Regions from separate parts of the Oleiphilus sp. HI0080 genome, predicted to be linked through region 1. Evidence: predicted binding sites of a transcription regulator. Region 1 holds the regulator's gene; the other holds the start of a gene.
What was found. The regulator PhoB, encoded in region 1, activates phosphate uptake and scavenging genes when phosphate is short. The targets are predictions, from matches to a motif close to TGTCATANNNNTGTCANA.

Region 1 (8,076 bases):
CTTCATCCGCATACTGAATGTTGATATCGCTCAAGATTAGTCACCTAAGTCGTAAAGAAAGCGTTTATTATAGGCAGACGCTCAACGCTACACACGGATTTCATTTATGGTAAATACGTTTTTTACTGGCTCCAGCCATCTCATGGAAGGTCTCAAGCTCGCGCTCTCTCCAGGATTGCGCTGGTTTTTACTGGTTCCTCTTCTTGCCAATGTCGCCTTATTTATTTTGTTGTTCATGTGGGCGCAAGCATTGTATGCCGATGGCATGGCGTATCTGATGTCATGGATTCCTGAATGGCTCTCTTTTCTCGAATGGGCGTTCTGGCTAATCTATCTTATCGCGATGATTCTTCTGGTGTTTTACGCATTTGTTTCCAGCGCCAATTTAATCGGTGCTCCGTTCTATGGTTTTCTCGCAGAAGTTGTCGAGCAGAAACTCACCGGCAAAAAGAACGACTCCGCATTTACACTACCTGAAATACTCAAACTGATTCCAAGAACCGTTTTCCGCGAGCTGCGCAAACTCATGTACTATTTACCGCGCGTATTGGCGCTGTTTGTTCTCGGATTGATCCCTGGCGTGAATGCGATTGTAGCGATTGTGTGGATCGTTTTCTCAGGCTGGATGATGGCGATACAATATGTCGACTATCCTGCCGACAATAATGGCGTTTCATTTGATGACTTAAGGAAAATCTTGGGTCAGCACCGTGGCGCAGCGCTGGGCTTTGGCCTGTGCACTTTTGGGCTAACGCTGGTACCAATCATCAACCTGATTATTTTACCTGCGGCTGTCTGCGGCGGGGTCGTTTTTTGGGTGAAAAAAGAATCTACCGTTAGCGCTGTTGTTGCACAGAACTAGAGTGATCAATAATCCGTTGATTTGGGAAGTGGCAGGTAAATTCACTTCCCTGATTGAGCACACTGTTTACTTCAAGCGTTGCGCTATGGTTAATCAACACGTGCTTTACAATGGCCAATCCAAGGCCTGAGCCTCCAGTATTCTGGTTGCGGCTTGGGTCCGCCCTATAAAACCGCTCCGTAAGTCGCGGAATATGAACGGGGTCAAAACCGCAACCGGTGTCCTTGACCAACAAGTGGCAACCAGCGTGATCCTGCAGCCACTTTATCAAAACATCGCCACCCGCCGGGGTATATTTCACAGCGTTAAAGACAAGGTTAGAGACCGCTGAACGCAACTGACTCTCAATGCCCCACACAGTTGAGAGACTATCAAGCTCAATGCGAATGGAATGTTTACGATCACCACTGTAGAGCTCGGCATCTTTGCAGACACTCTGAATTAGCGCCGACATGTCTACTTCGCCTTCCATGTCCGAACCGTCTTTCGATTCGTATTTTTCAAGTAACATCAGGTCACTAATAATCGCTTCAAGACGTTGCGTCTGGCCCTCCATAGAGCGCAATGCTCGCTGCCAGCGACTAGGTGCATCTGGACTATCTAGCATGGTTTCGACGTAACCTCGTATAACGGTCAAAGGCGTGCGCATCTCATGCGAAACATTACTCACAAAATCTTTGCGCATTTGCTCGAGATGATGAAGCCGCGTGATGTCCTGAGCCAACATAAGGCGCTCATCTTCACCGAAAAGCGTAATATGTATTCTCAGTATCAGGTTTGGATCGGTTGGGGAGTTAATCTCTAGAGGGTCGTCGTACTGTTTCTGTTCAAAGTAGGCAATGAACTCGGGGTCTCGAAACAGGTTGGTAATAAGTTGCGCCTGATCTTTTTTTTCATCAAAACCAAATAGTCGCGTTGCCGCGTCATTCCACCAATCCAGCTGACCTATGGCATTGGTCATCACCACGCCATCTCTTAGTGCGTTAGCCGATGAGCGAACCCGATTAATCATTCGACTTAAACGATCTCTGGCTTTCAGGTTTTGCTGCTGGCTATGGTAGAGGCCTTCAAACAAATCGCCCCACAAGCCATAGCTCTCTGGAATCGTTTCGTCTTTATTCGGAGAATAGAGCCAAGTATGAAGGCGCAAAGCCTGACGGACAGTCCATACCGAGTATGCAATGAAGGACAGTAGCAGTACGAAGATCAGCTCATCAATGATTAAGCCGAACAACACTGCTGTTAGCAAAACCCAAATCATAAAACGCAGGTGCTCGGAAGCTCTTTTATGCATTGGGCTCCTATCCTCTAGAACCGTACCATCAGTTGGACTTATCTTAACGGATTAATGCGAGGTTTTGGTGGAAAATCGATATCCAGTGCCACGCACAGTTTGCACCAAGTAATCATGTGCTTCACCAAGCGCTTTTCTCAGCCGGCGAATATGCACATCTACCGTACGTTCCTCAACATAAACATTACCGCCCCAAACAAGGTCTAGCAACTGTGCACGGGTGTAAACGCGATCCTGGTGCGTCATAAAAAACTGCAGTAACTTGTATTCAGTTGGCCCTATTGCGAGTTCTGCATCGTTCGACGTAACTCGGTGACAAACGGGATCAAGCTCTAAACCGTCGATATTGATCGCTGACTCTACGCCTTGCGGCGTTGCGCGACGCAAAACAGCTTTCAACCGTGCAACAAGTTCTCGCGGCGAAAAAGGCTTGGTGATGTAATCATCAGCACCAACCTCTAGACCCTGCACTTTGTTATCTTCTTCGGTTTTTGCAGTGATCATGATAATCGGAATGTCTGCCGTGGATTCGTCCCGCTTTAGGCGACGAGCCAGTTCGATTCCGCTTGTTTCAGGAAGCATCCAATCAAGTAAAATCATGTCGGGCCGCTGATCCACAATGTAAGTGTACGCATCCCTCGCGTTGTCTGCTTCCAAACATTCGTAACCCGCCATTTCCAAAGCTACAGCGATCATTTCACGAATAGCGGATTCATCATCAACAATTAGAATCTTTTTGTCTGACATTACCTATTCCCACATCTTGGATTGGACTGGCTTGAGTCGCTGCTAATTAAAAACTAACGATTCTCATGCACTGAGTATGCGGTATTACATAAAAGGCATGTTACAAGTATATGACAGGAATGGAATTTAGATATCTACGATCACCGAACCGCGTAGTCCAGCACAATACCAATAAAAATTAACAAGCCAACCCAGTTGTTGTTGAGAAATGCCCTGAAACAATCCTCTTTGTAACGCAAGCGGATTAAATGCTGCTGGTAAACAAGGAGCACGGATGCGGCGACAACAGATAGAAAATAGAAACTGCCGAGACTGAGTTGGTCGCCGAGCAAACAAAGTGCAAGCACAAACAACACTTGCAACGCTGCAATAATCGCGCGATCAGCAGAGCCAAAAAGAATGGCGGTCGACTTCACGCCAATCTTAAGATCATCTTCTCTATCGATCATCGCGTAGATCGTGTCGTAGGCAACGGTCCAGAGAAGCGTTGCTGTAAAGAGAATCCATGCCAGAGCGGGTACCGACTCGGTTACCGCAGCAAAAGCCATCGGGATCGACCAAGCAAAGGCGGCACCAAGAAACACCTGCGGTAGGAACGTATGGCGCTTCATGAATGGATAAATACAAGCTAAAGCCAGTGCGCCAAACGACCAAAAGATGGCGAAGTTGTTCAGGCAGAGAACAAGTCCCAACGCGATACAGCAAAGAATGAGAAAAAAGCTCAGCGCCTCCTTCAAACTTAAGGCTCCGCGAGCAAGGGGACGCGCCTTTGTCCGTTCAACATGACCATCAATATTCCGGTCTGCAATATCGTTGATGACGCAACCGGCCGCGCGCATCACAACCGCACCCAGCACAAACACAATACAATGTTTTAAACTAGGCACTCCCTCGCTGGCAATCCAAAGTGCCCACATGGCAGGCCACAATACGAGAAACGTACCAATCGGCTTATCAAAACGGGCAAGGCGCAGAAACTCCATGGTTTTATGATCGATAAAACCAGACTCGGTAGCCCACTTGTTCAGCTTATGTTTCACTCTTACTATCATCTTCTAACGCGCACCAATAACGGCATTACAAAAATGCTCCACAACCAGTAAAGGCTTTTTATGCAGCCTAAAGACTGAGCGACGTGCAAACGAAGCACCGGAGCTGTCAATGTATCGGCTGATCTCCAATTGCTCACGCTTCATGGAACGCGAGGCAAACAAAAACGCACCGAGCGGTTTATTTCCCAAGGAACGAAGCTGTCGTTCTTCTCCACTGAGGGTAGATAAAGGGATAACACTTCGAGCCCTAACCCAGACCTCATCGTGACACACCAGCTCTACCTCCCGAATAAGAGCCTGACGACCAAGCGCCAGTTTAAGCACCTTACGCTCACTTAAAGAGGGACGCGTAATGCTCTGCTTCTTTACCCGAACATAAAAGTCGTCATTTGAAGCATGCTGCAACCGTTTGGTTAAGGATCCTCTATCCAATACCCACTTCTGCCACTGACGAGGCATAAATGAGGCTGGTACGCGCCGATAGGCATGCCAATTAGAATGCGGCTTGTGCAAAAACTCACCTTTCGTGCGATCAAAAATCAGGTCGTATGAGGCGTTGTAGCCTAGCCTAAGCAGCCACCCACGTTGGCGGATGAGTATAACGAAGGCCGCTTAAATAAACCAAGCGTATAATATTTCATTGAGCGAGATTCATTGATTCGTTACATTAGGCCGCCTGATAAATGGCGATCTGGTCAAACGAAAAACGAGAGGTAATTATGAAGAAGTGGCAATGCGTTGTCTGCGGTTTAATTTACGATGAAGCCGAGGGATGGCCAGACGACAATATTGAGCCAGGCACCAAGTGGGAAGATGTTCCAGATGACTGGGAATGCCCCGATTGCGGTGTTGGTAAAGAAGACTTCGAAATGGTTGAAATTTAATGGCTGATCCAATTGTCATAATCGGTTCAGGAATGGCCGGCTACGCGGTAGCCCGCGAATTTCGCAAGCTGAATAGCGAAGCACCGTTGTTAATGATCACAGCAGACGACGGCACTTCCTACTCCAAGCCGATGCTCTCAACCGGCTTTACGAAAGCCAAGTCGGCAAAAGAGCTGGAAATGGCAAGCGCCAGCGACATGTCAGAACAATTGAACATGTCTATGCGCACACACGCGATCGTTCAGGCTATCGACACCTCGGCAAAAACACTGTCAGTCGACGGCAGCAGCGTGAGCTATGACAAGTTGGTTCTCGCAACGGGCGCAGAGGTCAATGTACTCCCGTTTGTAGCGAACACAGCAGAGCGAGTTTGCTCTGTTAACGACATGGATGACTACCGTATCTTTCGGGAAAAATGTGCCGGAGTGAAACGCATCGCTATTATTGGGACCGGTTTAATCGGCTGCGAATACGCAAATGATCTCTTAAACGGAGACTACGACATCGATCTCATCGGTCCAAGCAGCGAAGTTCTAGACACGCTCCTACCGATAGAGGCGTCAAAATGCGTTACACGGGCATTGAGAGACGCCGGTGCGCACTTACATTTGAATCAAAATGTAGTCGCTATTGAGGAAACTGAATCGTCGGTGATTATCACGCTAGATAGTGGCGAAAAGATCGAGGCTGATTTGGCTGTCAGTGCCATTGGCCTGAAACCAAACACACGCCTTGCTCAGGAGGCTGGTCTTGAAACAAACAAAGGCATCGTTTGCGATCGAAGCCTTATGACATCAGCCAAAGATGTATTTACCATTGGCGATTGTGCAGAAGTCGACGGCCACGTACTGTTATATGTGCTTCCTTTAATGGCTGGAGCACGCGCGCTAGCGAAGACACTTAACGGCACTCCGACCAATCTAAGTTACGGCGTGATGCCCGTGATGGTGAAAACACCGGCCTGCCCTGTTGTGGTTCTTCCACCCTTGTCGAACGACGGTGAGTGGGAGTGTGAGTCAGATGGTTTCAGCTCCAAGTCGCTTTTCAAGAATGCGGATGGTGACTTACTAGGCTTTGCTTTAACAGGCGACGCAACCAAAGAAAAACAGGCCTTATCAAAGCTTGCACCCCCGATTCACGGCTAGCTTAAGGTTTCGTTAGCATCGTAAAAGTCCATTTTTTAATTAAAGTGGCTCTGACATAATTATGCGCGAACATCGGATCTCATAATTACCCATTCAGTCTTTATTACAATGAAAAGACTGTGCAGTCGTCAGGTCACTTTCATGCTCGTAGACACGAGACCTACAAAAACAAAAAAACCAGAGCAGGCAACGCATGATAGGGCAAGGCAAACGCACCAAGGCCCGCCACCCTATCTTTCCGAAGTCTTCTGGGAAATGTCTGCTCATGATGCGCTGAAAGTGAACTACCTCATCCATGAGCACCAATCAATCAAATCGTAAGGTATGCTTAAGTTATGACCACGGTACTTCAACAACTGGTAAATGTACTTGAACTAAAGGCGACTGGGGACAACCAGTTTGAAGGTTGCAGTGAAGACCTTGGCTTTCCAAATGTGTTCGGTGGACAAGTTTGCGGGCAAGCCATGATGGCTGCGTACAAAACGGTTGAAGAGCGCATTGCCCACTCCATGCATGGCTATTTTCTTCGTGCTGGCGATCCAAAGCGCCCTATCCAATACGAAGTACAAACGCTTCGAGATGGCGGAAGCTTTTCGGCTCGGCGCGTCATTGCGCGTCAACATGATAAGGAGATCTTCACTCTCAATGCGTCATTTCAAGCGCCTGAAACAGGGTTTGAACATCAGATTGATATGCCTGATGCCAAAGAGCCAGATGTGCTACTTTCAGAGCTAGAGATGCGTCGACGTTTTAAACACCAGATACCTGAAAAACTACGAGAGCAGTTTACGCGTGATCGGCCGATCGAGATCCGTCCTGTCAACCCAGTAAACTACTCAAAACCAGATATACGAGAGCCCTATAAGCAAAACTGGTTTCGGGCAGTAGGAGATCTTCCCGATGACCAGTATTTGCATCAATGCATTTTGACTTACGCATCAGACTTCGGGCTCTTAGGCACAAGTATGCTTCCTCATGGCGTGAGCTTTGCGCAAAAAGGCATGCAGGTTGCGAGCATTGATCATGCTCTATGGTTCCACCGTCCATTTCGCGTGGATGAATGGCTTTTGTACGACATGGATAGCCCAAGTGCATCGGCTGGTCGAGGTTTCAATCGAGGAAATATTTACAACCAAAAGGGCGAGTTAGTTGCATCCGTGTGTCAAGAAGCACTGATTCGACAGAAACCCGAAAAGTCAGCGCAATAAACTTGCGCTACGCTGTTTTCAAGGCGATTATAAAGATCATGAAGATTAGATGAACAAAGGAGTACGGCCATGAGTGGTGCTGAAGAAAGCCGCCAAGCTAAAGTGATTAGTGAAATGCGCGTTTTTATTCGCAAGGTGTTATCTGATCCAACCATAGCAACGAAGTGCATGGAAATTGCGCGTAAGCATAAAGATGATCCTGATGCGATGCGCGTTATCGCTGAGGAGATCAGCGCAAACACGATCGTTCGCATTCCAGAAGACCACAGCGATGCGGATAAAATCTTCTTAGATATCATCCACGAAGTTCTCGATGACGAGGCCGCGCTTTACTAACTCGCTGCAGCCTAAGCAAATAGCTCAGGCCTTACGAGTCGAAACCAAGCAGGTCGCCAACGAAAGGGTCGTAATCAACAACATTGCGGCCCTTTTTTGTTTGCTTTTCACAGTAGCTTCGTTTTCATTTGAAGCCCATGTTGCTTGCGATTGATGCGTCAGCGAGTACATTATTAAAATCAAGCCTGACCACTGCAAATTTTCCCTATTAGATCAACATTAGTCGATAGAGAGCCATGAACCTTCACGCACTTTTAGCGCAAGCACACACTGAAAATGTTCGAGTCGCGATTGCTTTAGAGGGGAATCCAGAATGGCTGCTTAGCGCTTATCGAACACTCCGCGCTCATCTGTCGGAACGACATCAGCACACGCTCACAGAAAAAGCCCTAGTGCTCAGTAACGATGAGCGCTTACTGTTTTCGGAAACGAACGATGCCCTGATACAACCACCTAAGTTTAAGACTTGCCTCGGAACAGAAACGTCGCTCTTGGTTTGGGACTTGCTTGCCGCTACCAATCCAGATGCGCTAGCGGCTTTAAGCGGC
Region 2 (8,076 bases), on a different contig from region 1:
GGCAAGTCACCATTTTTTCGACGAAATGGAGCTATCTGAAGATTTCGACAAAATCAAAGAATGGCTGCCGCTTGCAATGGATGGCCGACCGCGCGATCAGAAAATGGCGGCAACCATGGTTGACCATGGCACTGACGTAAACTTTGAAGCCATCACGCGAGAGCTTGCCGCGTATATGAAAAACGAGCAGGGCGTCAATTTCGAATACAATACGCACGTTGGCCGTGTTCATAAAAGCCCTTCTGGCACATGGTTAATCGAGTGTAAGCAGGGAGATAAAGACGTCCAGTTTCGCGCAGACAAGCTGTTCGTCGGTGCCGGTGGCGGGGCCTTTCCAATCTTAAAAGCAAGCCATTTACCTATGGCTCGACGCTTCTCCGGTTTCCCCGTTGGGGGCCGCTTCCTTCTCACTGAGATCGATGAAAAAACAGCCAAAGAATATGACGCTAAAACGTATGGCAAGGCCGCCGTTGGTGCGCCACCAATGTCTGTTCCTCATCTAGATTTACGCGCTGCTGATGGCAAGCATTATCTACTGTTTGGGCCCTTTGCGACGTTTTCACCGATCTTGGAAAAGGGAAGGGGGATTATCGAGTTTATTCGTATGATTCACCTTCACGATATTCCAAACCTGCTAAATGTTGCGAAAGAGCATTTCCCGCTGGTTTCCTACTTGTTTAAAGAAACATTCAAAGGAAAAAGCGCGATGCTTGAAACTTTGGAGGAGTTTGCGCCTGGATTAAGTACCCGTTTTGATTGGCAAGTTTCGCAGGCAGGTCAAAGGGTACAGATTATCAAAGACGGTGACCTTCAAATGGGTACCGAAATCATCGTTAATGAGGATCAGACCTATGGCACCTTGCTTGGCGCGTCGCCCGGTGCATCCGTCTCTCCTGAGGTGATGTTGCGCTGTGTAGAGCAAATGTTTCCAAAGCTCGTAAAAAAGGAAGAGAGCAAGAAGGCGCTCAAGGATATGTTTGAAGAGCCCGATTTAGACGCGTTAATTGACGACGCAGATAAATATCGTGAGATACGAAACCGCGTAGACGCCATTCTTAAAGTGCGACCGGCTCGTAGCAACTAGACGCTAACACTGTTAACAATCGAGTAGGTTTAAGGGCGCATTTTCATGCGCCCTTTTGCGTTGGACTCTGTCGATAGGCGCATATATAAGCCTATTTCTTAAGCCGCTCCAAACTCTTTACAGCGGCAATATCCAAACAATCAATACCAGTTATTTCCTCCTAAATTTAAAAAATGCGACGAACATCCAATGTCGAATTTCGCCACAAAGCTAACATAATGCGCTCACGTACAAGCAGTCATTCCGCAGTACCGAATGTTGTGCATCGATAGCAATAAAAATAAAAGGCATACGATGATGCAATGGATTAAAAGTAAAACCTTTTTCAGTAGTATTTTATTTACAGGCTTGCTCATGCAGAGTGCAGCCGCAAACGCGTTTTGTTGGTGGTGGCAGGATTGCACGGCTTACAAAACACAAAACCCAATCGTGCTTGTTCATGGTCTTTCCGGCTTTGATAGCATTCTCGGTATCGATTACTTTTATGGCGTTAAAAGCGAACTAGAAGAGCGTGGCGCAAAGGTCTATATCCCTAATGTCACATCTTGGGAAGATGGTTATGTACGCGGCGAGCAGCTGCTTGCATATCTTGAGGAACTCAAGGCGATTACCGGGGCTCAAAAGTTCAACTTGATTGGCCATAGTCTTGGTTCACCAACAAGCCGTTATGTTGCTGGCGTTCGCCCAGATTTGGTTGCGTCGGTTACATCTGTCAATGGTGCAAATAGCGGTTCCGGTTTTGCTGATGCGGCGCGCGGTATCGTTCCGGTCGGTGGTGGCACGGAAGCGCTGATCGAAGGTGCCCTGAATTTCTTGGGTAACATTATCGATGCACTTTCAGGTAACCCAGACTACGCGCAAGACGCGCTAGGTGCAGTGACATTCCTTACCACACCGGGTGCGGAGCAGTTCAATAACCTATTCCCAGCAGGACGTCCCACAAGTTACTGTGGCGAAGGCGCGAGCGTTGTTAATGGCATTCGTTACTATTCCTGGGGTGGCGATTGGATTGCCACAAACGCATTAGATATCTCTGATCCATTTTTACTGTTTACTGGTGCTACGATGATTGGCCAGGAAAACGACGGTTTAGTGGGACAATGTCAACAGAATTGGGGTGATGTTATTTCTACAGATTACAACCTCAACCACCTTGATGGCGTGAACTTGTTCTTCGGGCTGTCTAATTTGTTTGAAGTTGACCCAGTGGTTCTCTTTGAGAATCATGCACGTCGCTTAAAGGCCGCAGGCTTGTAAGCTGAACGTTAGAGGGGGGGCTGTTGCCCTCCTTTATTTTGTAATTGATCTTACCAGGCATCAACCTATGCTTAAACGCACATCCGCAGTGATGGCCATCAGTGTCGTCGTTTTTAGTTGCCTTGCCGTATGGCATTGGAGCAAACCTCCTGCTGTTGATGTAGTTGAGAATCGTTCCGATATCTTGACCGTAACCAAAGATCTATCGTCGAGCGAGCCGATAAAAATACCCCATGACGATCAATCATCGCAATTACCTTACACCTCTCGCCACGGCGCACTTGTTAGTTCGCTGAAAGGTATTTACTTCGATAGAGATTTGGCCGTTGACGAACAGGGAAATCTGCGGATTTCTTCTGATATTAAGGACGTGTTTGATTTTTTCTTTTCTGCGATCGAAGAAGAAGAGCTCGATGTTGTTCTCGCTCGCATCGAAGAATACTTAAACTACAAACTTGAAGATCCCGCGCTTACTCAAGCGCTCAAAGCACTTGCGGATTATGTCGATTACAAGGCGGCAGTTTATGATTTAGAGGCGGCATTTTCAGAGAAAATCGCTTCGTTTTCAGCAACAGGTCAGCAAGTAAGCCTCGGTGGCGAGTATCTGTCACTCGTCAAAGAGCGCTTGGAGCTGGTAAAGCAACTCCGCCAAGAACATTTAAGCGTTGAGTTGCATGAGGCCTTTTACTCGGAGCGCGAACAATACGACGACTATATGCTACAAAAACTTCAGATTAACGCTGACCCTGCGCTGAGCCCTTCGCAGAAACAAGCATCGCTGAAAATCCTTGATTCTCAGATGCCCAGAGCGTTTATAGAGAGCCGTCAGTCGGCAAACCCCGTGGCTTTGCTTAGGGAGGCTACGCAGAGCGCATCCGAATCTGACCCTGAAGCACTTTATGTTCAGCGTGTTTCTACGGTGGGCGAGCCAGCGGCTCAAAGACTTTCAGAACTGGATGCAGAGCGTGCCAAGTGGACGAGTAGATATAATGACTACAGCGTTAAACGGGATGCGATCATCGGAAACACCGGGCTGGACAAAGAATCACAGCTAAACGAAATCAACGTACTCAGACAACAGCTATTCAGCGAAACAGAGCAGGTGAGAGTGGCATCACTCGATCAGATTAATAACGTTTTTTAGTATCGCTCGTGAATCGCAATCCCTTGATATGCCTTGAGTTTTTGGAGGGCGTCTTCGGAGCCAGACTCGGCCATTCGCGCGTAATGCTGAATGAGCGAATGCAAGTACCGGCAGGCGATCTCTTTTTGTCTCATGTCGACTGGACACCAGATATCCTCACCTGTTTCGCTTATTGGGCGGAGCGAATCGCTTTCCTGTGCGGTGCGATTATCCAACAGGTCGTTGTCTCTCGCCGCTGATGCGCAGGTCGCGCCTTCGAAATCGAGAGCTTTGTCATTGTCACCGTCCTTTCTTGAGCCGTTTTCAGCTTGGTAGGATACGAGCACCACCTCATAAATACGGCGATTCTCTTCGACCAAGACTTCGCGCTTTAAGTTGCAGCCAAGACGTCTAAGCGCCCTACGAAGAGTGTAATGGTGTCGTATCGGACAAAGTAAAAAGTCAACTTCGAGCTTTGAGGGGCCGCCATCGATGCCTCGTATAAGTGCGCTTACGATGTCGCTAGTTAGATCTCCGCCGACGCCGGCGATCACGAACAGATGTTTTCCATTCAACGCCGAGATATCGATTGTGGCCGCATCGAGACAGTGAGCATACCATTTGCTTTCGATGGGGCTCGTCGCTTGATGCGTTTGCAACTTGTGCTTCACTTGTTCGATTAGTGCTTGGGATACATCGACAAAGTGAATGTGAGGCGCAGCCTTCCGATCAAGAAGGCGCATCCCAAGTAAACCGTGATCACAGCAACAATCCCAGATATGGGTGTACTCAGACAAGATAAACTGGTCAATCGTCGATAGGCGATTTCCTAATTTTTTACCTGTATTGAGTTTTGTCTCAGTGTTTTTACTCAAGCTCATATTACTACCATATAGGCAAAGTGCGTGGTCTTAAATTTAGGTTCACGAAGCGGAACCGTGGATTTTCCGTTAATAATTGTACTGTTTACAAAAAACAGATATGCCAACTCAGTTTATCGCGCGGGTTGTGCTAAAGTTGCGCGTAATTTTTTAGATTCAAAGGAGCCCTTATCATGGGTCAGGAAAATAAGATTAATGTATTAGATGCCTCATGGTTAGCGTTGGACTCTGAAGATACGCCAATGCATGTTGGTAATTTGCAGATCTTTTCGTTACCAGACGGTGCTCCCGAAACCTTTTTGCGCGATGATGTTGCACGAATGAAAGCGGCCTCGAGTCTCGTATCTCCTTGGAATAAGAAGCTCGCAAAGCCAAGCCGCCTTGGACGAATGATCGCGCCGTCATGGGTCGTCGATAAAGATATTGACCTTGATTACCATATTCGGCATTCGGCGTTACCAAAACCGGGTGGCGAACGTGAGCTTGGTATCCTAGTGTCGCGGCTGCACTCTAACAGAATGGACTTTAAGCGTCCCCTCTGGGAGTGTCACGTTATTGAGGGGCTAGAGAACGATCGCTTCGCAATCTATACAAAAATGCATCATTCATTAATTGACGGGATTAGTGGAGTAAGACTGCTCCAGAGAACGCTGTCTGATTCGCCAGATGACGTCAACATGGCGCCACCTTGGTCAATCGCGCCGCCGAAGCGGAAAAAAAGCGGGGAGTCAGAGGGCATTCCCACATGGCAAGGCGCGGTCGAGCAGGCGATTGATGCGATAAAAGAGCAAGCTTCCAACACGCCACAGTTAGTGACAGCCTTAGCGAAGCTCGTTAGTTCATCGGTCCAAGATCGACAAGAGCTAGCTGCTCCCTTCGTAGGACCAAATTCGATCATCAATGGTCGAGTACAACCCGCTCGCCGTTTTGCGACTCAACAGTACACACTTGATCGCATCAAAGCGCTTGCAGAAGCGGCCGACGCTTCGCTGAACGACATCGTGCTCTACTTATGCGGTACTGCATTGCGGCAATTTTTGCTTGAAAAAGAAGCGCTTCCCGATCATCCGCTAACGGCCGGTATACCTGTCAATATCCGACCTGCAGATGACGATGGCACAGGCACAGCCATTAGTTTTATGATCGCAAGTTTAGCCACCGATCAAGCGGACCCTTTAAAACGCCTCGCTACCATAAAAGAGTCAACTCGTATCGCGAAGGCGCATTTGCAAAGCTTGCCCAGAGCATCGTTAACGCAATACACGATGTTAATGATGGCCCCTTATTCTCTGCAGCTCTTGACCGGTTTAGGCGGACGCATGCGACCCGCGTTTAACATCACGATCTCCAATGTCCCAGGACCAAAAGACACGCTTTATTATAATGGCTCTAAGCTTGAAGCAATGTATCCAGTATCGTTGATTGCACATGGTGGTGCTCTGAATATTACCTGCCTTAGCTATGACGGTTCTTTGAACTTTGGGTATACCGGCTGTCGTGACTCATTGCCAAGCATGCAAAACCTCGCCGTGTTCTCAGGAGCAGCGCTGGACGAACTAGAAGCGCTCGTGAGAAAGCCCGCGCCAAAACCACGGAAGCGCAAAGCACCGCGTAAGACGAAGGTGGATGCGAAATAACGTTCGTTTATTAGCAAAGACTTGGTTGCCGTTCGGGTGAAATCAATAGGACTTAAACGGCAACCATGATGCAGCGCGTTGTGGTTTGTGCGTTTACTGAGAAGCGATACTGGCATAAGCCGGCGATGGCGTTTGTTCGGGTTTAGACAGACCTGTTTCGCCAACCAATAGCTCTTGTGTGTCTGCCCAATGCCATAGTTGAAACTCTCCTTGTTTCGTCTCAAATAGAACGGAACAATGCTCGACCCAGTCACCGTCATTCATATACAGCGCAGCGCCATGGAAGCACATTTGCCAGTGATGGATGTGCCCGCATATAAATCCATCTACTTGCTGCTCAATGGCTCGATGCGCCGCCAGCTTTTCGTACTTTTCGATGAAGACCTGCGCGGAGCCGATACGCTTCTTGACCGAGCGCGCAAGAGACCAGTAGGGTTTTCCAATCCCTCGACGAATCGCGTTTACTAGCGTATTAATCTTCAGTAAAAACTCATGCGATATGTCGCCTAGCCAATTCAGCCACGGTGCGCATTGAAGTAAGGTATCAAACTCGTCCCCGTGACTGACCAAAAACGTTCGTCCATCCAGGCTTTTGTAATGACTGTGGTTGGCGACGCGAATCGAGCAGATGGTTTGTCCATTAAAGCGACGTATCAGTGCATCGTGATTACCGGGAATGTACACCACGTCAACGCCGGCCTGCGCCATAGCGACAATGCGCGCGATGACAGCTTGATGTAGCGCGGGAAACTGGGCACGTTTTCTGAGTGCAAGCAAATCAACGATGTCTCCAACCAGGAAAAGCTGCTCGCATTCGATACGTTGGAGCATATCGAGTAGGTACTTCGCTTGGCATGCACTGGTTCCTAAATGTACGTCAGATATAAAAACGCTTCGCACTTTTACGGGTGTTGCTGACATGACAGCTCTCCTCCTGTTTAGTGACAAGAATAGGCTAGGGTTGTCATGTATCGATTAGGTGAATACGTGATGAAGCTTTGATGACAGTTACAGGTGAAAAGCGCAGGACCCGAACCGAGAAATCAGTACTGTCTAACGATTTGCAGACTTAATTTCTAACTGACGAAAACAGTGAAGGGAAAGTACGCAGGGAATGTACGGAGGGAAAGTACGGAGTGTGTAGCTTGTACACTAAACGGGTGAGAAGTGTATGACACTTCGCTGCCGGCGTCTGCTGACAGTCGAAGTGCCGTTATACTCAACGTAGCGTTTGTTAACCGCTATTGCTTGACGATATCGATGCTAAAAAATGTTGTAGTCCCGCTCACTTCATTTCCAACAATCAGCATCGCATCTCCCGTTGGGCTATCTTCCTCAGACACAAATTTGATTGATTCTGGCCCAAGATCACCCACATCTGCCAAGTCCGCTTCCGGATCGGCAATGTCGAAATCGCGTTCATTGATATATTGAACAAAGTTTGCTGATTCGGGGGTCGTGATGTCGTAAACCATGATGCCGCCAACACGCTCAAGACCAATGAAAGCGTAAACCCGATTGTTGATTGCGCCAATCTCGATTGCCTCAGGCTCTGGGCCTTTATCGTCAGAGCGATCGTCGCCTTCGTTATCGTCGTTGCTCGCATTGAAATTCTCACCCAAGCGGTTCGCGGTGATGACTTCAAAGTCGCTGCCAGAATCGTAGAGAAGCGCGCCCGATTCTCCATCCCAGATAGAGAAAGATCGCGCGCCGTAAGAATAGAGCGCCTCATAAGTGCAATCTGCGGCAGGTTGTCCCGTTGTCGCTAGAGATGCACATGCGCCGCTAACGCCCATGTCGGTCATTACTTTTAAACGACCGAGTTGATCACTATCTTCGAAGTCTGCGCCTGCAAGGCCAACAAGGTCTGCATCAAAGCTTGCTCCGGTGGATGCGATATCCTTGATACGAATTTCATCTAAATAATGAAAGCAATCACCGTCATCGAAATCGATACCGCCTTGAGCCGCACAATCGCCGGCATCGTTCGCGTCCGTCAGATACTCGCGACCATCACCCTCATTGGCAGTAACTAAATAGGTCTTACCGTTAAACTCATATGCATCCGCAGAGTCTGGCATAAACACACCATAA

Region 2: A3751_RS07930 (UDP-2,3-diacylglucosamine diphosphatase) is a predicted target of PhoB. The motif match lies at 7,142-7,159, and genes of this name have one in related genera.

What each region holds. Positions count from the first base shown of each region.
Region 1 covers NZ_LWFU01001149.1:255-8,330, reverse strand. Annotated here, with positions in the region: gene A3751_RS20625 (RluA family pseudouridine synthase) at 1-34, opposite strand, end outside; gene cysZ (sulfate transporter CysZ) at 107-862, shown strand; gene phoR (phosphate regulon sensor histidine kinase PhoR) at 837-2,156, opposite strand; gene phoB (phosphate regulon transcriptional regulator PhoB) at 2,208-2,903, opposite strand; gene ubiA (4-hydroxybenzoate octaprenyltransferase) at 3,044-3,886, opposite strand; gene A3751_RS20600 (chorismate lyase) at 3,959-4,468, opposite strand; gene A3751_RS20595 (rubredoxin) at 4,675-4,839, shown strand; gene A3751_RS20590 (FAD-dependent oxidoreductase) at 4,839-5,984, shown strand; gene A3751_RS20585 (acyl-CoA thioesterase II) at 6,320-7,192, shown strand; gene A3751_RS20580 (hypothetical protein) at 7,262-7,528, shown strand; partial or broken gene A3751_RS20575 (tRNA(Met) cytidine acetyltransferase TmcA domain-containing protein) at 7,765-8,076, shown strand, end outside.
Region 2 covers NZ_LWFU01000420.1:7,524-15,599, forward strand. Annotated here, with positions in the region: gene A3751_RS07905 (malate:quinone oxidoreductase) at 1-1,084, shown strand, start outside; gene A3751_RS07910 (triacylglycerol lipase) at 1,379-2,341, shown strand; gene A3751_RS07915 (lipase secretion chaperone) at 2,409-3,485, shown strand; gene A3751_RS07920 (tRNA (adenine(22)-N(1))-methyltransferase TrmK) at 3,482-4,345, opposite strand; gene A3751_RS07925 (wax ester/triacylglycerol synthase family O-acyltransferase) at 4,519-5,982, shown strand; gene A3751_RS07930 (UDP-2,3-diacylglucosamine diphosphatase) at 6,076-6,903, opposite strand; partial or broken gene A3751_RS22700 (choice-of-anchor I family protein) at 7,224-8,076, opposite strand, start outside.